DNA from 3 places in the Virgibacillus sp. CM-4 genome. Region 3 is predicted to be linked to each of the others. Evidence: riboswitches for the same ligand, from Rfam matches in the RefSeq annotation. Region 3 holds a riboswitch; each other region holds the start of a gene.

Region 1 (8,333 bases), on a different contig from region 3:
TTTAAATAAAAAGGCAGAACGTTTAGATTTAAAAAAATTAAGCATCTATGATATTAATGCTCCAATTAATAGAGAAGTAAAAACATTTAGTTATCAAGAGGGAGCAGACTTTATTATTAAACATTTCCATCGTTTCAGCCCGAAGATGGCCGCCTTTGCCCGCATGACTTTTGATAACCGTTGGATTGAAGCGGAAGACCGGCCTGATAAGCGGCCAGGTGGGTTTTGCACCAGTTTTCCAGAGAGCGGTCAGACAAGAATATTCATGACTTATTCTGGTACGTCTTCGAATATTGCAACACTCGCCCATGAGCTTGGACATGCGTATCATCAACATGTGATGAACGATGTGAATGGACTAAACCAACGTTACGCAATGAATGTTGCCGAAACAGCATCAACATTTGCTGAAATGATTGTTGCAGATGCTTCGGTGACATATGCGCAGTCAACGGATGAGAAAAAGGGCTTGTTAGAAGATAAAATCCAGCGCAGTATTGCGTTTTTTATGAATATTCATGCGCGATTTTTGTTCGAAAAGCGTTTCTATGAAGAGAGAAAGCAAGGTATGGTTTCTGTTAACAGGTTGAATAAACTGATGGTGGACGCTCAAAAGGAAGCCTACTGTGATGTACTAGAAGAATATGATGAGAACTTCTGGGCTTCTAAACTGCACTTCCATATGACAGGTGTCCCGTTTTATAATTTCCCTTACACATTTGGATATTTATTCAGCCTTGGAATTTATGCAATAGCACAGAAAAGTGATGATTTTGAGGATGAATATATCAAACTTTTACGTGATACAGGCAGGATGGAAGTCGAAGATCTCGCTTATAAACATTTACAAGTTGATCTAACTACTACCGCTTTTTGGGAAGATGCGATTCAACTTTGTATTAATGATGTATACGAATATCTCTCGATTTAATTTTAGTTGTAATCGATGGATAAGTCAGGTACAATACTCTTAGAAACAATAACAGAAAAAGCAAAATGTAAAAGCCTGCAGGGGGAGCCGATCGGCTGAGAGTGAACATATACATTGTTCTTACCCTTCGAACCTGTTAGTTAGTACTAGCGTAGGGATGGTGGCTTTTTTGATGGAATAAAAGCAATGTGAGCGGAATCCCCATCAGGAAGTCTTCCCCTTGGCATTGCTTTTTTTGTTGTTATTTATACCTTGTTGACATTGGCCAACAAGAAAATAACCGCTTTAAAAAGGGGAGAAAAGAAATGAAACGTACATTATTTTTAGTAGAGGTAGCAATTTTTGCAGCTTTTGCATTGTTGTTAGACCTAATACCATTTTTATCATTTAAAATTTGGGCTCAGGGTGGGTCTATCTCATTTGCGATGATTCCTATTTTTATCGTTGCTTTTCGCTGGGGATTAAAAGGCGGCTTGCTAGCAGGGTTTTTATGGGGAGTGCTTCAGGTTGCTGTAGGAACAGGGTATATACTGCATCCGTTACAAGGATTTATTGATTATGCCATTGCCTTTACAGTATTAGGGTTTGCAGGTGTATTTTCAGGAAAAATAAAACAAACTGTACAAGAAGGAAATAGCAAACAGTATCTTTTGTATATCTCGCTAGGTGTATTTATAGGATCTGCTTTGCGCTTTATCGCTCATTTTATTGCAGGTGTTGTCTTTTTTGAATCAGCTGTCCAAGGGATGAATGTATGGATATACTCCTTCTTATATAATGGTTCGTATATTCTACCTAGTTTTGTTTTAAGTGCTATACTTGTTTTCTTTTTATTTCATAAGCAACCTAGAACGCTGCTTCGATTGACAACTTAGTATAAACGACCTGCTCACATAATAATGAGCAAGAAAAAATAGACAACCAATGGGGTTGTCTATTTTTGTAGATAGCTATCTACATTTTCATTATTTGTAACCATTAATAGAACCTTACCTTCATCCATATCCTCTTCATAATTTTCGGCTTCAGCCTGTGAGAAACCTATTTCAGTTAATTTTGTTCGAAGCTCGTCCCCTTTTTTGCTAAAGAAATTACCGACAGCATGGCCAATATCCATTTCTTTGATGCCGATCGTATTTGCATCTGCGCTCCCAGCTAAACGATTGGTACGATCATCATCATGAGATAGAATATATACATCATCTTTATGAATTCCTTTGTCTTTTAGTACTTGAATATCGGCCTTTAATTTTTCATCATTTGTATATTCTTTAATAAATGGTTTCATATTAAAAAACCTCCTTTTTGTCTTCAATATTATGTATTCCCATTATGATAAGAACTAAACATGTACGCTTTGCATAGGCTATAGCACATTCAACAGAGAGGAAGCGATAGATGTGGAGCTTTCGATTTCCCATATATTATATGGTCTATTTACGCTTGCTATTATTATCACTATGATTCTGCGAAAAGGTATTGTATTACCAACGTTACTCGGTACGTTCATTATCGCCTGGGTTTATAAAGGAAGTATTATAGATGGTTTTACAGCTATTTTCAAAGCGAATCTAGTGGCAGCCCAAGAATTGTTTAGTATCTTTTTAATTATTACTTTCATGTTGGCACTATTACATTCGTTAAGGGATTTAGGAGCAGATAAACGTATGATCCAACCGATCCAAAAAATGATGATTAATGGGCATGTATCTTTTTTTGTCCTTGTTGGGATTACTTACTTAATTTCTTTGTTTTTTTGGCCAACACCAGCGGTTCCATTAATTTGTGCTTTACTTGTTCCTGCGGCTATCCAATCCGGTCTCCCTGCGATAACTGCGGCAGTCGCTATAGCTATTGCGGGCCAAGGCATGGCTCTATCCTCTGATTATATCGTTCAGGTAGCTCCTAATCTCTCTGCTACTTCGGCCGGTGTGGATACGGCACAAGTTGCAGATAAGTCTTTAATCCTTTCCCTTATAACGGGTTTTATTGCTTTAGGCATTGCTTATGTAATGTATCGTAAAATGATTCGAAAAAAAGGGGACCCTCGCAATCAACAAGAACTTGAAAACATGCAATTAACACAGGATTCCTCCCAACGAGATTACAGGCTACAGTTTTGGAGTAGACTTTTTGCAATATTAGTTCCTTTAGCGTTAGCAAGTGTCGTAATCTACATGGTATATGAAAAATTGCTATCTGGCAGAATGACTGGTTTGGAAGGTGGAGATGGTGCTGCTTTTGTAGGTGGGGTAGCCGTTATCCTTCTTTTGTTATCAACGATCGCTTTTCGTAAACAACATGCACTAGATTACATTACTACACACATTACGGATGGTTTTGTATTTGCTTTTAAAGCAATGGGCCCAGTAATTCCTATTGCAGGATTTTTCTTTTTAGGAAGTTCCGATTTTTCTGCTGACATTATAGGAGTTAAGGAAAATCCGCCAGCATTTTTATTTGACCTTGTTCAATCAACACAATCGATATTACCGCAAAGTGCCTTATTAGCAGCACTAAGTATTTTAATTATAGGTATTATTACTGGATTAGATGGTTCTGGTTTTTCGGGGTTGCCTTTAACAGGGGCATTAGCTGCTTCCTTACAAAACAGTTCCATTGATGTTACAACGCTTGCTGCTATAGGCCAAATGGGTTCTATCTGGACTGGAGGGGGAACATTGGTGGCATGGTCCTCTTTAATTGCAATTGCAGGTTTTTGTGGCGTGTCCGTGATGGAACTTGTTCGTAAGAATTTTATACCAGTGATGGTTGGGTTAATAGTGGCTACCATTGTCGCGGTATTTATTTTATAAAGTTCAGTCGTATCCGTTTTGAGTGTTCCTTTTAATGAGTGTAAAGCGCTGTTTCCTTTCTGAATAAAGCATGAAATAGGGATTACCTCCATTTTTCATAGAGATAATCCCTTTTTCATGGTTCTGAATTTGTGATTTAATACTAAAAAAGTACTAAAATGAAGCGTTTACACATAGCGTTAAACAAGGACGTCCATATTTTGGACTGGTTTAATTCTATTTGGGGGAGGGATACTATGCCCGGAATTTTGGTTGCCTTCATAGGGATGTTGGTTTTCGCTTTAGGTTATCGTTATTATTCTCGTTTTGTAGCAGAAAAAATTTTTCGATTAGACCCTAATTACGTTACACCAGCGCACCGTTATAAGGATGGAATTGATTTTGTTCCTACAAATAAATTCGTGTTATGGGGGCATCATTTTACTTCAGTTGCAGGGGCTGCACCGATTCTTGGACCAGCTATTGCGGTTTATTGGGGGTGGTTGCCAGCATTTTTATGGGTGATTTTGGGAACCGTATTTGCTGCAGGAGTTCATGATTTCGGTACGCTTGTTTTATCTGTTCGAAACAAAGGTCAGTCAGTTGGTACATTAGCGCACCGATTAGTCGGTCAACGAGCAAAGATTTTGTTTTTATTTATTATTTTAATTCTTGTGCTCATGGTAAATGCAGTATTTGCATGGGTCATTTCCAATTTGTTTATTTCTTATCCAGCCAGTGTGTTACCAGTGTTCATTCAAATACCACTTGCTATTTGGATAGGATATGCAGTTTACAAACGAAATAAGAAAATGCTTCTACCTTCTATATTAGCATTAGCTATCATGTACTTAACTGCAGTAGTAGCTAGCAAAGTCGATTTCTTACAAATCGATCTTGTGCAGTATATGGGTGGAGAAGGTGGAAGTGGATTATTTGGACTAGGAGCAGTATCGACTGCATTTTTAATTTGGATCGTCATTTTAATGGTCTATGTGTATATTGCATCTACATTGCCGGTTTGGAAATTGTTACAGCCAAGGGATTTTATTAATTCGCATCAGCTTGTAGTTGGTCTGGGAATCCTGTATTTAGGCCTGTTATTCACTAACCCTGAAATGACAGCACCGATAACAAATGAAAATCCGGATACTCCTTGGTTACCATTATTATTTATCACTATTGCTTGTGGAGCTATTTCCGGTTTTCATGGCCTTGTATCCTCAGGAACGTCATCTAAACAACTAAATAAAGAAACGGATGCTAGGTTTGTAGGATATGCTGGTGCGGTTGGGGAAGGGGTTCTTGCATTAGTATCCATTATTGCGGTTGCTACGTTCTTTACTAGTACGGATGAGTTTATGGCAACTTATGCTAGTTTTTCTGATGCGAATGCGGTTGGCCTTGGAACATTTGTAGAAGGAGCTGCAGGTCTAGCTGGCGGATTAGCCATCCCACCAGATATAGCAGTTACGATCGTATCTATTATTGTAGTTAGTTTTGCAGCAACCACGTTAGATACGTCTGTTAGATTGATGCGTTATATTATCGCGGAGTTAGGTATTGAATATCGTCTTCCTGCCTTAACGAAGACACATGTCGCTACAACCATAGCCGTCGTATCGAGTGCAGCTTTAGTATTACTCCCTGAAGGACCAAAAGGCTTTGGCTCAGGTGGATATCAGTTATGGCCATTATTCGGAACAGCCAATCAATTGCTAGCGGTTATCAGTTTAATGCTGATTGCGGTTTGGTTAAAACGATTAGGTAGGAATTATGCAGTGGTAATTATTCCAATGGTATTTGTTATGTTCATGACGCTGTACGCAATGATTCAACAAGTTTTATTTGAATGGTCATGGATGGGAAGTGCACCAAATACGTTGTTATTTATCTTTGGCGCAATTATTTTGATCTTCGCTTTATGGATTATTATTACTGCTTTCTCTGTTTTAACTAAAAAGGAGGAGAATTCGCTCGAAATTTAAAAGGGATCACTACGATCCCTTTTCTTTTTTCAAGGAGGAGAATATACATGCTTGATCAGATGAAGAAGATCCTTCAGTTGTATGAAGAGATGTTGGAAATACCGCATCGTCAGGAAATTGCACGTGAATTAAGAAATGAGGACGATGTGTTTTTATTATTATTATACTCAGAAATGGTCGGTATTCCTAACCCAGTTTTTTATTATACATTAGAACTGTATCCATTTATGTTAGAGAAATTCCACGATTGGCATTTACGTATGGGAATGGAAAAATCACCCTTATCAGGTATTCGATGCTGTTAATATGACATGAAAGGAGATTTGTATGAACGATCTAACAAAGAAAATCCTATTTGTTGGCGGGAAAGGGGGAGTAGGTAAATCTACTACCGCAGCGGCCATTGCATGGAATGCCGCAAAAGCTGGTAGAAAAACATTACTTGTTTCTACTGACCCCGCACATAATATAGGAGATATATTCGATCAAAAGATAGGCGGCAATATTAAACATGTCAATCTACAATTATATGCAATTGAGATTGATCCTGATCTGGAAACAACGACATATATTGACGGAGTAAAGGAAAACATAAAAAATTTTGTTCATACAGGAATGGTTGAAGAGGTGAACCGGCAGCTAGATACTGCCAAAGCATCTCCGGGAGCAGATGAAGCTGCATTATTTGATAAACTAATTTCCATTATTATACATGAAAATGTACATTTTGATCAATTAGTTATTGACACTGCTCCAACCGGACATACGGTTCGTCTTCTAACGCTCCCAGAATTGATGGGAGTATGGATGGAAGGGTTAATAAAGCGTCGCCAAAAGACCAACCAAGACTATAGTCAGTTATTAAATGATGGAAATCCTGTGGAGGATCCTATTTTTGATGTGTTAAAAGAAAGGCAAGATCGATTCGCAAAAGCAAGAGCATTGTTATTAGATCAAAGCATCACAGGATATATTTTTGTCCTAAATCCTGAACGATTATCCATCGCAGAAACGGAAAAAGCAATCCAATTACTTGAGAAGTATCATTTATATGTACAAACATTAATTATTAATAAAGTGTTACCAGAACAGATAGATGGAGAGTTTCTATTACAGCGAAGCATTTATGAGGAAAAGTATGTTGATTTAATTCATCATACATTTTCAAAACAACAAAAAATTTTTATTCCATTATATCCGCATGATATTATAGATATGAAGCAATTAGAGAAATTTGGTGCATTCCAAAGTATGTAATAGCATAGAAGGGAAGGGAGAAATAAATGAAAGCATTTGTACATGGGAACGGTATATTGGAAGTTAAAGATATGAATGAGCCTACTCCAAACGAGAATGAAGTTGTCGTTTCATTGAAAATGGCAGGGTTAAATCGTCGTGATTTAGCAATTCCTGGACGTCGTAAGGGTGCGACAGAGGATTTAATATTAGGGTCAGATGGTGCAGGGATAATTGAAAGTGTAGGGGAGAATGTAGACAATGTTCAGGTAGGTGAGGAAGTTATCATTAATCCAGCCTTGCGTTGGGAAGATAATCGTGATGCACCACCTGAGCGTTTTGACATTTTAGGAATGCCTGATCATGGTACATTTGCTGAAAAAATTTCCATTGATAAGCGGCAAGTAGAGAAAAAGCCGGAACATTTGAGTTGGGATGAAGCTGGGGTACTTGCACTATCAGGATTAACAGCGTTCCGTGCCTTATTCACGAAAGGACAAATAAAAGCAGGAGAAACGGTATTTATTCCAGGAGCAGGGAGTGGTGTATCTACTTTCCTAGTGGCGTTTGCGAAAAATATTGGTGCAAAAGTTATTGTATCGTCAAGAAGTCACGAAAAATTGGAGCAGGCGAGAACCCTAGGCGCAGATATCGGATTGCATAATGATGCAGATTGGAACGAAAGCTTGGCGGATGAAACGGTAGATCTAGTCATTGATAGTGTTGGACAAGCAACATTTAACCGTTCATTAAAACTATTAAAAAAAGGTGGTAGAATGGTTATTTTTGGGGCAACTACAGATGATATCGTGAATATCAATTTACGAGAATTTTTCTATGGTCAGTATCAGTTACTAGGTTCTACAATGGGTAGTAGACAGGAATTTGTAGCAATGCTTGATCATATTCGCCAATTTAAGGTGCATCCAGTAGTAGATACTACTTTCACATTGCAACATATTCAAGAAGCCTTTGATTATTTGCAAGTGAATCGTCAATTTGGCAAAGTTGCAATTGAACTTAACTAGGAAACTGGTTGACGGTAATCGTCAACCAGTTTTAGTTACGTCATCGCTTCAGGCTCTTCCGCCTTTTCCATCCAATCTTTTCCTTCCATTTGCCTTGTGACTAGCATACTAGAAACCGTATCACCAGTTACATTAACCATGGTAGCTGGTGGGTCAACTACGACACCGATTGCAGAAATAATCGGCAATGCTTCCATTGGTAAGCCATAGAGGGTAATTATCATCATTTCGCCCATAAATCCACCACCAGGAATACCACTCATGACGATTCCGGATAGTAAGCAAATTCCAATTGCAGTAAGAAACGTATCTATTCCTGTAAAATCTTTATTAAACACACCAAATACAAACGCGA
Region 2 (8,333 bases), on a different contig from region 3:
GTTGGAATCAACTAGTTGGCGCAGATACGCAGCAAATCGTCAAGAGCATGAAAGATCTGTCCATACCAACAAATTCGCCACTCTTATATGGAGATGGAAAAACTTCTTCTCTCATTCACAATCTATTATTGCAAACGTATAACAAGAATCATTAGTGGGAGAGGCATTCATTACCTCTTCCTTTGGTTATCTAGCCATCTTTCCATCGATATAACCCTTCCACCTTTGTAGTGTTTCACTCATCTTGGGATCTTTCTTAACCGAGTTCAAAGCAGCTAATAAATGAATATGTGTTACATGATATCCCCACGATGCGATATTCGGATACCCACCATCTGTCGTATAATGGGTTAAATCATATGCAGTTCGATTTCCTAAGTCATATAAAGGTAACATTCTTTTTAGAGTTCTCACACCATCTTCATATAACATTCCTGCTTGCCTATTTCCTGTTTGTTTGTGGAGATCATATAGTCCAATTAAAGCGAACATGAAGCCATTTAAAATGTAGCTAGGCGGATTTGTAGGACACTCTTCATAAAATGAATACTTGCCTTCAAACTTGGCTAAGATTCCATGATCATTAGAAGATGTTTGAAAAATAGAGGTAGCTTGTAATGCTTTGTTTTGATAGGTAGTATTTTTTGTTAAATAAGATGCCCTTGCCAAAACAGACATTGCCATTCCTAAACCAATAGACGAATACCATGGAGCCTTTAACTTTTCTAGCCTGCTAGGATAATAAGCATGATCAAATTGATATGCCCAGCCTCCTTGAGAATTTTGGTTTTGTAAAAACCATGCTGCAACAGATAAAAATTTCTGTTTACTTTGTTCATCCTTATTTTTCAGGTATAAACTATAATGTTGTAAACCATATTGGGCAATAGTAGAAGGATTAAAATAAGTTCCAAATGGATAGACAGTTTTTGGAATACCATCATGAAATTCTACACTCCAGTTCTCCACCCCGTTTTTATCATAATGTAAATAATTCCCTCGAAAATCGTACTGATTAATCTCGGAATAACGGGCTTTGGAAACATGGATCTTTAATAATTTCTGACCCTCGATCCATTCCTTTTCAGCGAAATATCCCTTCTCTAATAACGTGATTGGAACAAATAGCTCATTCCCAATCTTCTTTCCTTTACATTCTAAATGTTGATGCATCACTACACGAATATCCTCAGGCCGTCCTGATTCCATTTTTATATCACCCTCAACTTCTGTTAAGATTGTAATTTTTTAGCAGGGATACCTACAGCAACTATCCCATTTTCAAGATGTTTAGTGACAACAGAACCTGCACCAACAATCGTATTTTCACCAATGTTTACTCCAGGCAGCAGTGAAGCGTTATTCCCAATTTTAGCTCCTTTTTTTATGTACGGTCCCTTTAGGGAGTAGCTTTGTGCTCCCATATATTTGTCATTCGACATCGATACACATGGACCTAGAAATACATTATCTTCAATTGTTGTATCCCCTGTCACATATGCCAGCGTTTGAATGGTACAAGATTTTCCAATTATTGTATTTAACTCTACAATGGCCGCCCTACCAACAATCGATTCATCTCCGATCGTAACATTTTCTCTAATACTTGCATGGTCGCCAATAAACACATCTTTTCCCACTCGTGTACCAGAATAAATAGAGACGAGCTGCCCAATTCGCGTACCAGGTTCAATCACGAGCTGAGTCGCCTTAGATGTTTTTCGCATTCTCTGATTTATGCTAGGCTTGACACCAATAACGCAATTACAACCAATATGGACATGATCACCGATGGTTGTACCTTCTAAAATAATCGAATTATGGCCGATAACAACGTGCTCACCAATGCTAACGTTATTTTCTATAACAACATTATTTCCAAACTGCGAGCTCTCTGGAATAGAAGCCAAACAAAAACCTCCTCAAGTTATACTATTATTGTAGTATACATTTAATTTTTTCAATTAATTGGTTTGTTCTTTGTTGAACGCTATGATGCTTACGTACAAATCGGTACCCCTGTTCGGCAATTTGTTCACGTTCCGTTTGATGACTTAAGAAATATGCCGCTTTTTGCTCAAAATCATGCTCATCTATTGGTACAAAATGAATCCCTGGTATAAATCCAATATCCTCTAGCTCATTAAACGTAGGAGCCAGTAGCAATGTTTTACAAGCAAGAGCCTCAAAATATTTGATTACAGGATAATGAAGTTTTGATGGACAAGTAAAAAGTATCTTTGATCTGTTTATTTCCTTGGCATAATTCTTACCAATCATCTTCTCTTGTTGTTCTTCCTCATTAAAATGATGGTACCCTGGATGTGGATGATACACGAAATCTGCCCTTCCTTGATAGGTATTGATAATACGTTGTCTTAATGGATAAAGCTCATTTACCGCCCCAATCATTAATAAATTGATATCTTTTTTTAATCTGTAGTCCTTACATAATTCTATATTAACGAAATGTGGAAACCATTCCATTTTATTTTGAAATTCCGGATATACCTCCAAACATTTATCACGAACGACTGGAAACAAATAATCAATGTTGTTTTTCTGTATATAATTCCTTCGAAGACTTACAAAACGATGAACATCATTTATAAATAGTCCAGTAGGGATATCCACATGTGCAAGCCCCTTTATTATTGGCTTCATTTGCCGATCGATATCATTGAGAATCAATATAAAATCCGGACGCACATCAAGTTGTTTCAGGATATAATCAATATGTCCTGATTTTCTCCACAGCATGACGTGAACAAGACGAGATAGTTCCTGCTCTAAGTAGAAGTAATTTCTATTAATCATCTGTGAAGTGTCTTCAGCGATTAATAATAGACGAATCATATTGCCACCTCCCTTCTTAATTGAACAGGTCAAAGGCCAATTTTATTTATTTGTGTTATGTCAGTCTATCTCGCTTACAAGCTCATGCATACGATATAGAACAAGGAGTCATCAGAGTGAGGAGATTTATTATGAGAGTTGGTGTAATTGGCACAGGAAAGATGGGAGAAAATCATATTCGAACATATTTATCCATGCATGAACACTGCCAACTAGTTGGTATTTTTGATAAAGATGAACAAAGGGCAAATGATATGGCGAACAAATATAATGTGAGACAATTTCAATCGATGGATAACCTTCTCCAACAAGTTGATGCAATAAGTATAGCTGTACCAACTGAATACCATTACCCAATTGGCTTAACCTGTATTAAGCACAACGTGCACATCCTAATGGAAAAACCAATAACTAGTACGGTTGTTCAGGCAAACGATTTGGTCAAAAAAGCGAAAAAGGCGGGAATAAAGCTTCAAGTCGGTCATATTGAACTATTTAATCCAATAATTCAATTACTGATAAAGGAATTAACAGATGAAAAGATCATTGGAATGGAATTTCATCGAATGAATCCATATCATCACCGTATTAAAAATGTAGATGTAGTAGCTGATTTAATGATCCATGACCTTTATATCCTACAAGCTATTCTTCAAGATACCATTGACGACTTTCATGCTTTTGGTAAAATCATTGAAAACACCCCAAAACACGCGGTTGTTATTGCTACATCTGTTAAAGACATTATTGTACAATTAACCGCCAGCTTTAAATCGAAAAGAAAAATAAGGTCTATCCAGATTTTAACCGAAGACGCTCTATTTGATGTCGACATCATTCAAAAGCAATTAAAAATCGTACGATCAGGCATAACAAGCATAACTGTGATTGATGATGAGATCGAACCGCTCCACTTACAGTTAATGGATTTTATACGTTGCATCCAAAACAACGATCAACCAAAAGTCTCGGGCGAAGATGGGATAAAAGCACTTCAGCTTACCAACCAAATCGGTAATGCAATAAGTAAGTTGAATTAAGTATTGTCAGCGTACACTTGGAAGTGTACGCTTATCATTTCATCGTATGACTTTTGGAATAAACTTATGAAAAAACAATATAAAAAATACCCTGAACTTTATATCAGGGTATTTTTTATTTTATTTAAGCTGCTACAGGGAAACGAACGAAGTTAATTGCGTCTAACGATATATAGATTTTCACATTATCACCGTATCCGCTGCTTACATCAATTACTAATACCAATTCCGCAGTCACTGTTGAAAGAATTCCTTCTATTAAGTTGTTATCTGTAGCTACCTCAACAGTAGAACCCAATTGCGTTGCAAGTTCAGCTGCAAATGCATCTTCAAACATTTATAATCCTCCTTTATAGTTCACTGACAAATTCAATCTTATCGATTCGGACAAGTGCTTGTGACCCGGTATTCTCAATTACAACAACATAATCATCTCTTACTGCTAGCAATGTCCCTGTTACCATTCCAAAAGGAGTGGTTAGTTCTACTTGTTCATTAACTAAACCTAAAAGTACATCTCGGATTGTAGTAGGCGTGTCAGGTGTACCCCCATTATCTCCTGTGTCTCCAGTACTGCCGGTACCACCTAGGTCAAGCCCAACATCTACACCAATTCCTGGTAAATTTAGAGATACATCTGAATTTATGCCACTGCTATTAGCTAGGTTCTGGGACAATTGATTTAGCAGCTCTAGTAGACTACGCTGTCCATTTGTTAGTGCCAATGATATTCATCCTTTCTATAATATATTTCTATTCAATATATGTACCACAATAGCCATTAGTAAGGGCATTTATTTCATGGAGCGATAATTCCACCTTTATCCTATAGATTCATATAACCCATAAATAGACTAGTATCTTAGCACGATTACATCTTGTGAGAATATACTATATAAAAAGCTTTGCTGGAGGTGGAAGAATTGAGTAAAAACAATCAAAATAATAATGCTTCAAGCCATATTGTCGATTTTCTTTTAGATGCAACATTAAAAAAGCACGGTGTTACGTTAGATAAAACGAAAGTAAGTGAAACAGATAAAGAAACACTTAGAGATATGGTTAGCAAGCTAAGGAAAGATGTGGATGGCGTAATGAAAAGTAATAATGAGGAAGATGAAACAAAATAAATAATAGACAAATAGATCAATTTTTAAAACCCCCTATATTCAAAGTTAAATCTAAATCCCGGTAAACCAACAAAAATTACCGGGATTTCCTTTTGTCTTTTAAAAAACAATTATTTCTCCAATAAATAGGTAGTTTATCTTGGTACAATCACCCTTCCTATTTCAATTTTGAGACATAAGATATTCTAAACGAGAAGAAGGAGGAAATAATACTATGTCAAGATCAAAAGCGTTTGAGAAGTCTTGCTGTGAAGATTGCGGCAGAACAATAGATAGGAGAAGACGTGGTCGTCATGAAAATGTTTGTGACAGCTGTAGTAATGTACGTCCAAGTTATGATTCTTGCAATGATTCATGTCATGATTCATGTCATAATTCTTGTAATGATTCCCGAGGAGAAGATAGAAAATGGAGAGCCTTAGACACATCGATGTGCCATCCATTTGATGATTCTACCGTAGATCAAGAAGCAAGCGGTGAATTGAAGAATGTTCAACAATCTATTGAATCCATTATTATCAAAGATTCTTGTGATGTAAATGTGACATCATCTGACATTCAAGCTGCACTTAATGTACAGGTAGCGCTACAGGTTGCCATTGCTATTGTAATTAGTATCTCTATTGCAGATGGAAATCAAGCAGACGACGTAACACAAGACCTATTTGCTAAACTAAAATCCAGCCAAGTGAATAAACAGCAAGTATTTATTGAAAATTCTCGTGGCGTAGAAGTATCTACTTCCGATACAGATATCGCGATCAACGTTCAAGTGTTGCTTCAAATCTTGATTGCACTAGTTGTTAGATTAGATATTCTATAATTTTCAACCTACAAAATAACCTATTAAATAATCATAAACGAAAAGGCCATTTTCTTGTGCGAAATGGCCTTTTCATTTACTTAAAAACCTTTAGATATCCGTACGTATATAAGGGTTATAAAGTATAAGTTTAATCAATCGTTTGCTTAAACTAGCTTTTATGGTTCGTAGTTTTATTAATTGCTCATTCGGTTTATGAATGACAAACATGATTTGATTTGTTATGCTAATAATAAAGCTTAGTGAAGTGAAACATAACTAAATATTCGTAGACTACTAGGGGTGCCCATGGCGTGGGCTGAGAGGAAGCAGTTGAGCTTCTGACTCTTACAGACCTGATCTGGTTAATACCAGCGGAGGGAAGTAGTAGGCATAGCGTCTTTCTATTTCATAAACCGAAGCCAGGTCCCCAAAGGATCTGGCTTTTTCATAGTCGTAAAAACAAACAGAGAACATTTACTAAGCTTAAATATATAACAAGAAGGAGCTCATTTATGAATCCATGAGAAAAACCTATTTACTAACATACATGGCTGTATTTATAGCGATTGGTACGTTAGGAGCCCAATTTCTTTGGTTTCCTGCTGGAATTGCTAAGGCTTACCCTGTGCAGCATGCTGTAAATGTCATAGCTGCCATTACATTAGGACCTGGCCCAGCTGTAGTGATTGCTTTCATAATCGGTTTATTACGAAACATGATCGGTCTAGGTACACTGTTAGCATTCCCTGGTGCGATGATTGGTGCTTTCCTAGCAGGAATGCTTTATCGTTGGGTAGGTAAAAAAATAGCTGCTGTCTTTGGAGAAATTATCGGCACAGGAATCATCGGTTCTCTCTTTGCTGTCCCTTTCGCCAAACTATTTATGAATAGTGGTACAGGTGCACTATTTTTTATGCCATCCTTCTTGGCAAGCAGTATATCTGGAGCATTTATTGGTTGGATCATCTTATTAAAAGTAAAACAAGAACATATTATTCGTTTACAAGGAAACTACTAGGGGCGCCATGTTGCTGAGATAAGGAACGCTTCCTTTGTCCCTTTGAACCTGATCTGGCTAATACCAGCGCAGGAAAGTAGTGAGGAAATTAACATAACACTCCTCTATTTATCTACTTTAATTCCTCTAGTAGCGTCCCATAATAAAGGAGGCTAAATGATGTGTTTCACAGATCATTTAAGACAAGAAAATAATGATATCTTTGCGCTCATTTTTGAACATCCATTTGTTCAAGGCGTCGGAAATGGAACGATCCCCGATAAAGCCCTTGCTCATTATATTAAAGCGGATTTCGAATATTTGAATGCATTTATGCAAATTTATGGGATAGCCTTAGCAAAGTCTAAAAAGCGAGAAGATATTGCCTATTTCTTTGACCAAATAAACTTTGTATTAAATGATGAAATCCACCCCCACCGAAATTTTTGTGATCATATTGGGGTTAAGTATGAAGATTTACAAGGACACCCTCTTCCACCAACAGCAGACCATTATATAAAACATATGATGTACCATGCCCAAATGGGGACATCCGGTGAAATACTCGGAGCACTACTTCCATGCCCATGGACGTATTTAGAAATAGGGAAAGAATTGATGAAGCAATTCCACCCAACAAGAGATCATCCATTTTATGACTGGATTAGCTTTTATGCAAGTGATGAGGTAGAGAAAACAACAACTGAAATGAGAAGCCGGCTCGATATATTAGCAGCCAATGCATCAAAATCAGAACAAGATCTAATTAGCGAAGCTTTTCGAAAAAGCTGCCAGTTGGAACTTAAATTCTGGGAGATGGCTTACACCTGTGAAGAATGGCCGGGAGAAAAGAAGGTGACCAATCAATGAGTATACCTCCAAGTGTACTAACTATCGCGGGAACGGATCCTAGTGGAGGTGCAGGAATACAGGCAGACCTTAAGACATTTCAAGAATTGAAGGTTTATGGGATGTCTGTCATTACTTCTGTGGTTGCTCAAAACACAACTGGAGTCCAAAACATCCATCACTTACCAACAGGGATGTTACATGATCAATTACAATCTGTATTAACCGATATGCCAGTTCATGCGATAAAAACAGGAATGATTGCTAACCGAGATATGATGGAAGTAATTGCTGATGCAATACCAAAAACAAATGCACCTTACGTAATTGATCCTGTTATGGTAGCAACAAGCGGTGATCCTCTGATTGATGAAGAGGCAAGGGGGTTTCTTAAAGAACAATTATTACCAATAGCAACGTTGGTTACCCCAAATATTCCCGAAGCGGAATTTATTATAGGAAATTCCATCAATAGCCTAGCGGATATGAAAGAAGCAGCCATATCAATTGTCCATACGTATGGACCAAAAGCAGCTCTTATCAAAGGGGGCCATTTACAGGGGAAAGCAATTGACTTTTTGTATGATGGATCACAACTTCATACATTTGCTGCGGACCGATTTGATACGAAGAACACCCATGGAACTGGTTGTACT
Region 3 (8,333 bases):
TAGAGAGAGACCAGTAGCTAAAAAAGCTTCAATTTGTGCACGCCATTCTTTCTCAACTGCCTGCAAGTTTGGCGCTTCCATGTGTCGATACCTGCTTGAATATTTAAACCGGTTATTTTCACAAACCAATTCCGGTACGGAACTTAAAGGTTTCCCCCATGTTAAGACAAGATGAATGCCGACATGTAATGTATCATTCTCTTTAGCACGTGCGACAGCATAATTCACTGCTTTCCCATTCATCATTAAGGTTGTTGAAGTGACAACTCCATTTTGATGGGCCATTATAATTCCGTCTGTTACGCCCTTGGTTAATCCGAAATCATCGGCATTGAATAAGACATGCATCATAAATATCCCCCTACATTCTAAAATTATAGATTATTTTCAAATGGATAATTACGTTCAATTACAAAATTTGTTTTATCCCCTCTAAAGAAAGCACGTGAATACTCTACTTTCTCTCCTTTTTCGTTTTCTGCAACGGTTTCAATATAAAAGCAAGGCGCACCTTGTTCACAATTTAGATGGCTGGAAGCTCTTTCATCTGCTAACGTAATTTCTACATGTTCAATCGTTTTGGCTATATGTACTTGAAACTCTTCTTTTAAAGCAGCATATAGCGATGATTCTGCTTGCGTTTTTGTGATGCCTGGAGCAACATTCCACGGAATATAGGAAATCTCATATTGCGTTGGTTCCATATTTGCCTTTCTCACACGTTCCACGCGCTGAATAGGATCGTTTAAAGAAACGTCTAAGGAATGCTCGATATATTCATTTGCAGGAATAACTTGTATATCTAATACAGTTATCTCAGCTTCTTTGCCTTGAATAGCAACTTGATCACTGTAGCGTTTTACCGTTTGCGAAAGCGTTTGTTTCACTTTTTGATCTGCTACAAATGTACCTCGTCCTTGGTGGCGATTTAAATACCCTTCTAGTGTTAGTTGATTTAGAGCAGTTCGGATGGTTGTTCTGCTCACTCCAAAATCTTCACATAACTCTAATTCGGTAGGTATTTTCTCTCCTTTCTTATATTTGTTTGTTTTAATACGATTCAACAATTCTTCCTTAATATAAGCATGTAATGATTGATTCTTTTCCATTTGCACACTTCCTTACTCGATCCTAGTTTGGATATATATTAACGCTAAAATTAAAGACATAAAAAAGCAATAATTCACTTAATTAAAGTGTACAAGATTACACATATAATGACAATATTTTATAAATGTTATTACAATAAGAAACATATTTCTTGAAATGTATGGACTTTAAATAATTTGTATGATACATTTTAGATGAACAACAAAATACAACGATACACTATTATAAAAGCGGTTTCAAAAAACATCAAAGGAGTTAAAGGAAATGACATTAAAACTTGTAGTAGTAGGTGGAGGGTCTAGTTACACACCTGAAATAATTGAAGGAATTATTCGGCGCTATGACTCATTTCCCGTTACAGACATTGTACTTGTAGATGTTGAAGCGGGGAAAGAGAAACTAGAAATAATTGGACGATTAGCATTACGAATGATAGAGAAATCAAATAAAGCAATTCATCTAACATGGACCTTAAATCGCCGGCAAGCACTTGAAAATGCGGACTTTGTTTCTACTCAAATACGAGTGGGTGGGTTAGAAGCCAGATCAAAAGACGAACGTATTCCATTAAGCCATGGGTTTATTGGGCAAGAAACAAACGGAGCTGGAGGTATCTTCAAAGCATTTCGTACTATCCCAGTCCTTTTAGAATTAGCGAAAGACGTGCATGACATTTGTCCGAATGCATGGATAATTAATTTCACAAACCCTGCTGGAATTGTTACAGAAGCTTTATTAAAACACTCTCCGCATAAGAAGGTTATCGGTGTATGCAATATCCCATTTAATATGCGACATTCGACTGCAGAAATTTTAAATGTAAAGCCAGATGAAGTGAGTATTGAATTTATTGGCATGAATCATTTTGTATTTGGTAGTAAGGTCCTTGTTAATGGAGAAGATCGAACGAATGAAGTATTAGAAAAAGTGACCCACGACCTTGACTATTCACCAGCAAATATTGTTAATTTAGGCTGGACCAAGACGTTTATAGAAGCTACGGGTCTACTTCCGAATCCATATCATCAATATTATTTTCAAACGGCGGATGTTCTAAAAAAAGACTTGAAAGCGTTTAAAGAAAATGGCACACGAGCCGAGGTAGTTCAGGATTTGGAAGGATCTCTTTTTGAGATTTATAAAAACCCGTCGTTATATGAGAAGCCAAAGGAACTTGAAGAACGTGGTGGAGCTTTTTATAGCGATGTAGCATGTAGTTTAATGGACTCCATTTATAATAATAAACAGGATATTCAGACGGTAAACACATGGAACCATGGAGCAATACCCGATTTGCCAGAAGATGCTGTTATTGAAGTTAATTGCATTATTACTAAAAATGGACCAAAACCAATTGCTGTTGGGCATTTACCACTTTCGGTTAAAGGTCATATTTATCAAATGAAGGCCTTTGAGGAACTAGTTATTCAAGCAAGTATCACTGGGAACTACAACGATGCATACACAGCAATGGTGATGAATCCATTACTTGCTGATGAAAAGAGAAGCAAGGATGTGCTGGATGAGTTATTGGAAGCACATCAAGCATATTTGCCACAATTTAATTCAAGGGGGATTTAAGATGAACAGTAAATTTATGCAAAAGTTCATTGAAATTGCTGGACGTATTGGATCACAGCGACATCTAGTAGCTGTCCGAGACGGGTTCGTTGCGATCATGCCATTAATTATCGTTGGGTCACTTGCTATTTTAATTAATAATTTTCCGCCATTTGGCAACTTTAATTTTGTTGAATGGATGAATGGAATCTTTGGTGATGGCAATTGGCAAACAGTCGGGGGGAGTATTTGGAACGGTACTTTTGCTATATTAGGTCTTTTAGTATCCTTTTCTATAGCTTATAATTTAGCTAAGTCTTATGACGTAGATGGGCTATCTGCTGGTCTCATATCAGCTGCCGGTTTTATTATGCTAGTCCCTTGGACAGAGGATGGCGCTGGTTTAACCGCAGCATGGTTAGGTACGCAAGGACTATTTGTTGGAATTATTATAGCGCTTCTTGTCACAGAACTTTTCAGAATATTGATAAATTCGAATTTGACTATTAAAATGCCAGAAGGTGTTCCAGACGGGGTTACACGCTCCTTCAAAGCATTAGTACCTGCGGTGATCATTTTAATTATTCTAGGTTTTTTCCAGGCATTAATGAATGTGTTCGCAGAGCAAAGTATTTTTGAAGTTATCTTTAATGCAATTCAAGAACCGTTACAAGGTTTGGGGAATACTTTGCCCGCAGCAATGGTTGTATCCTTTCTTAATCACTTATTATGGTTCTTTGGTTTACATGGGACGAATATTATTGGATCAGTAATTGAACCGGTCTACTTGCCACTGATTGAACAAAATCTCGATTTATTTAAGAGCGGTATGTCAGCATTTGACGTACCTAATATTGTAACAAAACCATTCTTAGATTCATTTGTTTTTATGGGTGGATCAGGAACGACCATTGCATTGTTAATTGCAGTCTTTATTGTAATACGTAGAGAGAGAAACCATCCATATCGACAAGTTGCAAAGTTATCAGCGCCAGCAGGGCTATTTAACATTAATGAACCGGTTATTTTTGGACTACCAATTGTATTAAACCCTGTGATGTTAATTCCATTTATATTGATTCCTGTAACATTGACGATTACATCCTATATTGCATTAGCTACTGGTATAGTGCCAAGAACAGTGGCAATTCTTCCATGGACAACACCGCCAATTTTAAGTGGTTATCTAGTAACAGGCGGTAGCTGGCGTGGAATTGGGCTTCAAGTATTTAATTTAGTGCTGGCTGTTATCATGTATATTCCATTCATTTTAGCAGGTGCAAGAACCTTAAAGAGAAATAAGGGGGAATAACCATGACTACAAAAGAAGATGTACAGATGCTATCCTTTTCGATTATACTTCATGCTGGAAATGCAAGGTCATCTGCAATGGAAGCTATTTCTTTAGCAAAATCTTATCAATTTGCTGAAGCACGACAAAAAATAGCAGAGGCGGATGAAGAATTTACAGAAGCTCATCATATTCAAACGAAATTTTTACAGGAAGAAGCAGAAGGGAACCAAACAGAGGTTTCCGTCATTCTAATACATGCACAGGACCATCTAATGACCGCCATGACAGTAAAAGATTTAGCTAGTGAAATGATTGATATGTATGAAAAGATGCAAATCCTAGAGGAGGGAAACAAATGAAGATTATTTTAGTTTGTTCTGCGGGGATGTCGACTTCCATGCTTGTAAAAAAAATGAAACAATCAGCTGACGATAGAAATATAATGGCCGAGATTAATGCGGTAGCAGAATCACAATTAAAGAACGAGCTGGATGATCTTGATGTTGTATTAATTGGTCCACAAGTCCGTTATTTAGAAAAGAAGATTAGAGAGCAGTTGGAACCAAAAGGAATCGCTGTTGATGTAATTGATCAAATAGCTTATGGCATGATCCAAGGAGATAAGGTTTTAGATCAAGCCATCGCTTTAAAGAAATAGAAGAATAATAGAAATGAAGTTGTACGAAAAAAATTGCGCCTTTACAATTTATGGCAAGCTTGTTAAGCTGATTTTGTTGGTAAATTAAAACTAAATGGAATCTTTTCAACACTAGGGGAGCTATGTAAAGTAGCTGAGAAGAGCGTAGGAATCGTTTTGACCCTTCGTACCCGAACAGGATAATGCCTGCGTGGGAAAGTGTGGTCAATAGGGATACTTTATTGACTGCATTCACGACGAATGCAGTCTTTTTTATGAGGAAGTATCATGGTTTTCTTTCATACATGTGCACCTCCGGTTAGGCCTTTGTTGAAAAGATTCTTCTTATGGGAGGCGATTTTCGTGCAAGAAAAATGGGGATTTTTAGAAAATGTACCTCATGATGCTGCCATTAACATGGCATTAGATGAGGCATTACTTAATTGGCATCATGAAGGAAAAATACCGCCTACATTACGTTTTTATCAATGGATAGCCCCCACGCTTTCAATTGGTCATTTTCAAAAAGTAGACGGAAAAATCGATGTAGAAGGTATTCAAAACCATCAATGTCAATTTGTGCGGAGAATGACTGGGGGCAGTGCAGTTCTGCATGATGATGAACTAACGTATAGTATTGTAATATCTGAACAACATCCGGCAATTGCTTCATCGATTCGTCAAGCGTACTATGATTTGTCAAAAGGCATACTACGAGGCTATCAAAATTTAAACATTCCAGTTGATTATGCCGAATCGTTTTCAAAAGAACGGAGTAGTATTTGTTTTGAGAGACCCGCATTCTATGAAATGGTTGCAGATGGCAAAAAGATATCTGGTAATGCACAGACAAGAAAAAAAGGAGTATTGCTCCAACATGGTTCGATTCCGATATCGATGAATGTAGATATGTTATTCGATCTTTTTTTATTTCCTTCTGAACGTGTCAAGGAGAGAAAAAAACAGGCATTTTGGAAAAAAGCTACGACGATTAATCAGGTAACGCAAAGGAAACATTCCTATGAAACGGTTAAAACAGCTTTTTTAGAAGGATTCGGAGAGGGATTGAATATTGAACTTGAACCTTTTACATTAACAAAAAGCCAATGGAATGAAGTATACGATCTAGCAGAACGAAAATATACAGATAATACAATCAAAGGAGTTGTATCCCATGCCTAAAGATCAAACATATATACGAAAGCCGGAGTGGTTAAAAACAAAAATAAACACGAATAAATCCTACAGAGGATTAAAGAAATTAATGCGCGAAAATCGCCTGAATACAGTGTGTGAAGAAGCACGCTGCCCAAATATACATGAGTGTTGGAGTGAACGTAAAACTGCGACGTTTATGATCTTAGGAGATACATGTACAAGAGGATGCCGCTTTTGTGCTGTAAAAACTGGATTACCAAATGAATTAGATTGGGGAGAGCCAGAAAGGGTGGCTAATTCGGTTACCGTTATGGGGCTACGGCATGTTGTAGTTACAGCAGTGGCACGTGATGATTTAAATGATGGGGGAGCGGCTGTATTTGCTGAGACGGTACGAGCAATTCGAAGAAAAAACCCAGGATGTACGATTGAAATTCTACCATCAGATATGAAAGGGGACTACGAGAGTCTATATACATTGATGGATAGTGCACCAGATATTTTTAATCATAATATTGAAACGGTACGCAGGCTAACAAAACGTGTAAGAGCTAGAGCGATGTATGATCGGTCTCTTCAATTATTGGAACGCGTGAAGGAAATCGCTCCTAAAACACCGACCAAATCTAGTATTATGGTTGGTTTGGGTGAGGAGAAAGCGGAAATCATTCAAGCAATGGATGATCTTTTAGCGCATAAAGTCGATATTATGACAATTGGTCAGTATTTACAACCAACAAAAAAACATTTGAATGTTGAGCGTTATTACCATCCAGATGAGTTTGCCGAGTTAAAACAAATTGCACTTGAGAAAGGATTTTCACATTGTGAAGCTGGACCATTGGTTCGATCTTCTTATCATGCAGATGAACAAGTAACCCAAGCCTCGGCGCAACGTCGAATTAACTATATGAAAGGCTATGAAAAACAGGAAAAAAAAGAAGTAGATTTTACTTTCTAACATTTCCAATCCGTTATGAAACCTCCATTTCTTGTTTTTCGTATAGAAACATAATATAGTTAAAAGCTATAGTTGTAATAGAAATGGAGCGTATACAGATGAAGTCAATAACAATTAAACAACTAGCTGGTAGATTCAATCTGGAAATATTGGCTGGAGAGGATCAACTTGATCGATCCATTACCAAGGCGAGAACGCATCGCCCTGGGTTAGAATTTATCGGCTACTTTGACTTTTTTCCGATGGAACATGTCCAAGTGCTCGGACGAAAAGAAATTACGTATTTACATCAGCTGACACATGAGGAGCGACGATTACGAATTGGTAATATTGTAAATTACCACCCTCCTTGCTTTATCGTTACATCAGAGCAAGCTGGGCTGACATATTTAACGCAGTTTTGTAAAGAAGAGGGAATACCTTTATTACGAACGAAAGAGCCTACGTCAACATTTATCGAGAAATATGATGCCTACATGGTGAAGGCGTTAGCGCCAGAAACGGCAGTCCATGCGGTGTGTGTCAATATTTTTGGGTTAGGTATTCTAATTAGAGGAAAGTCAGGAATTGGCAAAAGTGAGATTGCACATGCTTTAATTGGCAGAGGTCATCGATTAGTAGCAGATGATATTGTTGTCTTGAAGAAGCTTGGTCCAGATACATTACTCGGAACACATAATCAAACGAATAAAGAGTTTCTCGCTCTCCGAAGTGTTGGCTTATTAAATGTAGTAAGGGTGTATGGGCAGAAGGCATTTCAAGAAGAAACGAGAATAGCCTTAGATATCAAATTAACCGAATGGGAAAAGGACGCACTGAATAATGAGTTAGAGGTAGAAACTGAATCGAGTGAATATATGGATGTGACAGTTCCTAAAATAGAAATTCAACTGCAACCAGGTCGAGATGTGGTTGGGTTGATTGAGGCTGCTGCTAATAATTGGTATTTGCAACAGCAAGGATATAGTGCTGCTGAAGAATTTATGGAACGATTAGATTTGGATATGGAAGACAATCAAGGATAAATCATTGCTGTCATTCGCTCAGCTTGATTTTTAACAAAGGAATCCCATAGGAACATTATACTGCAGTTGCATAGGTGAAAGGCTGATTTGTACGTCAGCCTCTTTTTTATAAGTTCAAACGTTTCTTCATAGACAATGATTTGCTAAAACCAACGAATATCCGCTATAATTTAACCAATTATGTAACCGACAATATAGGCAGCTAAGAATTACAGCAAAGATGCTAGGAGAATGATATGTTGAATGTTTTGGATTTACTAATAGCGTTTGTCATCGCAATCTTAACTGCTTTTCTAACAACCTACCCGGTAAAGAAATTTGCAACGCTTGTCGGTGCAGTTGATTTTCCTAATCACCGGAAAATACATACAAAGGTAACACCTCGACTAGGTGGCATTGCTATCTTTTTGGGGACAATAGCTGGTTTGCTCTATTTGCAGCCAGTGCATCCACATCTACCAGAAATTGCTGCAGGTGCAGTAGTAATTGTGTTAACAGGTGCAATCGATGATCGATTTACAATTCAACCTGTGGTAAAGTTAACAGGTCAACTAATTGCTGCATCGTTTTTAATATCTTCCGGTTTAA

The links. Region 3 has a riboswitch for thiamine pyrophosphate ahead of M948_RS28230 (lipoate--protein ligase family protein). Riboswitches for the same ligand answer to the same signal wherever they lie in the genome.
Region 1: another riboswitch for thiamine pyrophosphate. It lies ahead of thiT (energy-coupled thiamine transporter ThiT); the one in region 3 lies ahead of M948_RS28230 (lipoate--protein ligase family protein).
Region 2: another riboswitch for thiamine pyrophosphate. It lies ahead of thiW (energy coupling factor transporter S component ThiW); the one in region 3 lies ahead of M948_RS28230 (lipoate--protein ligase family protein).

Annotation. Positions count from the first base shown of each region.
Region 1 covers NZ_AUQA01000006.1:911,851-920,183, reverse strand. Annotated here, with positions in the region: gene M948_RS37960 (M3 family oligoendopeptidase) at 1-931, shown strand, start outside; TPP riboswitch at 1,002-1,106, shown strand; gene thiT (energy-coupled thiamine transporter ThiT) at 1,237-1,806, shown strand; gene M948_RS37950 (general stress protein) at 1,866-2,219, opposite strand; gene M948_RS37945 (membrane protein) at 2,332-3,747, shown strand; gene M948_RS37940 (carbon starvation CstA family protein) at 3,984-5,714, shown strand; gene M948_RS37935 (cory-CC-star protein) at 5,762-6,019, shown strand; gene M948_RS37930 (ArsA family ATPase) at 6,042-6,971, shown strand; gene M948_RS37925 (zinc-binding dehydrogenase) at 6,998-7,978, shown strand; gene M948_RS37920 (dicarboxylate/amino acid:cation symporter) at 8,014-8,333, opposite strand, start outside.
Region 2 covers NZ_AUQA01000001.1:202,205-210,537, forward strand. Annotated here, with positions in the region: gene wecB (non-hydrolyzing UDP-N-acetylglucosamine 2-epimerase) at 1-155, shown strand, start outside; gene M948_RS23520 (D-glucuronyl C5-epimerase family protein) at 187-1,209, opposite strand; gene M948_RS23525 (acyltransferase) at 1,233-1,910, opposite strand; gene M948_RS23530 (glycosyltransferase) at 1,936-2,856, opposite strand; gene M948_RS23535 (Gfo/Idh/MocA family protein) at 2,988-3,896, shown strand; gene M948_RS23540 (hypothetical protein) at 4,021-4,233, opposite strand; gene M948_RS23545 (DUF2642 domain-containing protein) at 4,247-4,621, opposite strand; gene M948_RS23550 (hypothetical protein) at 4,820-5,026, shown strand; gene M948_RS43085 (hypothetical protein) at 5,311-5,448, shown strand; gene M948_RS43090 (spore coat protein) at 5,457-5,849, shown strand; TPP riboswitch at 6,118-6,228, shown strand; gene thiW (energy coupling factor transporter S component ThiW) at 6,352-6,849, shown strand; TPP riboswitch at 6,838-6,941, shown strand; gene tenA (thiaminase II) at 7,009-7,698, shown strand; gene thiD (bifunctional hydroxymethylpyrimidine kinase/phosphomethylpyrimidine kinase) at 7,695-8,333, shown strand, end outside.
Region 3 covers NZ_AUQA01000002.1:1,005,930-1,014,262, reverse strand. Annotated here, with positions in the region: gene chbG (chitin disaccharide deacetylase) at 1-351, opposite strand, end outside; gene M948_RS28255 (GntR family transcriptional regulator) at 375-1,109, opposite strand; gene M948_RS28250 (6-phospho-beta-glucosidase) at 1,375-2,691, shown strand; gene M948_RS28245 (PTS sugar transporter subunit IIC) at 2,693-3,982, shown strand; gene M948_RS28240 (PTS lactose/cellobiose transporter subunit IIA) at 3,985-4,323, shown strand; gene M948_RS28235 (PTS sugar transporter subunit IIB) at 4,320-4,622, shown strand; TPP riboswitch at 4,726-4,836, shown strand; gene M948_RS28230 (lipoate--protein ligase family protein) at 4,965-5,783, shown strand; gene lipA (lipoyl synthase) at 5,776-6,720, shown strand; gene hprK (HPr(Ser) kinase/phosphatase) at 6,819-7,745, shown strand; gene M948_RS28215 (glycosyltransferase family 4 protein) at 7,982-8,333, shown strand, end outside.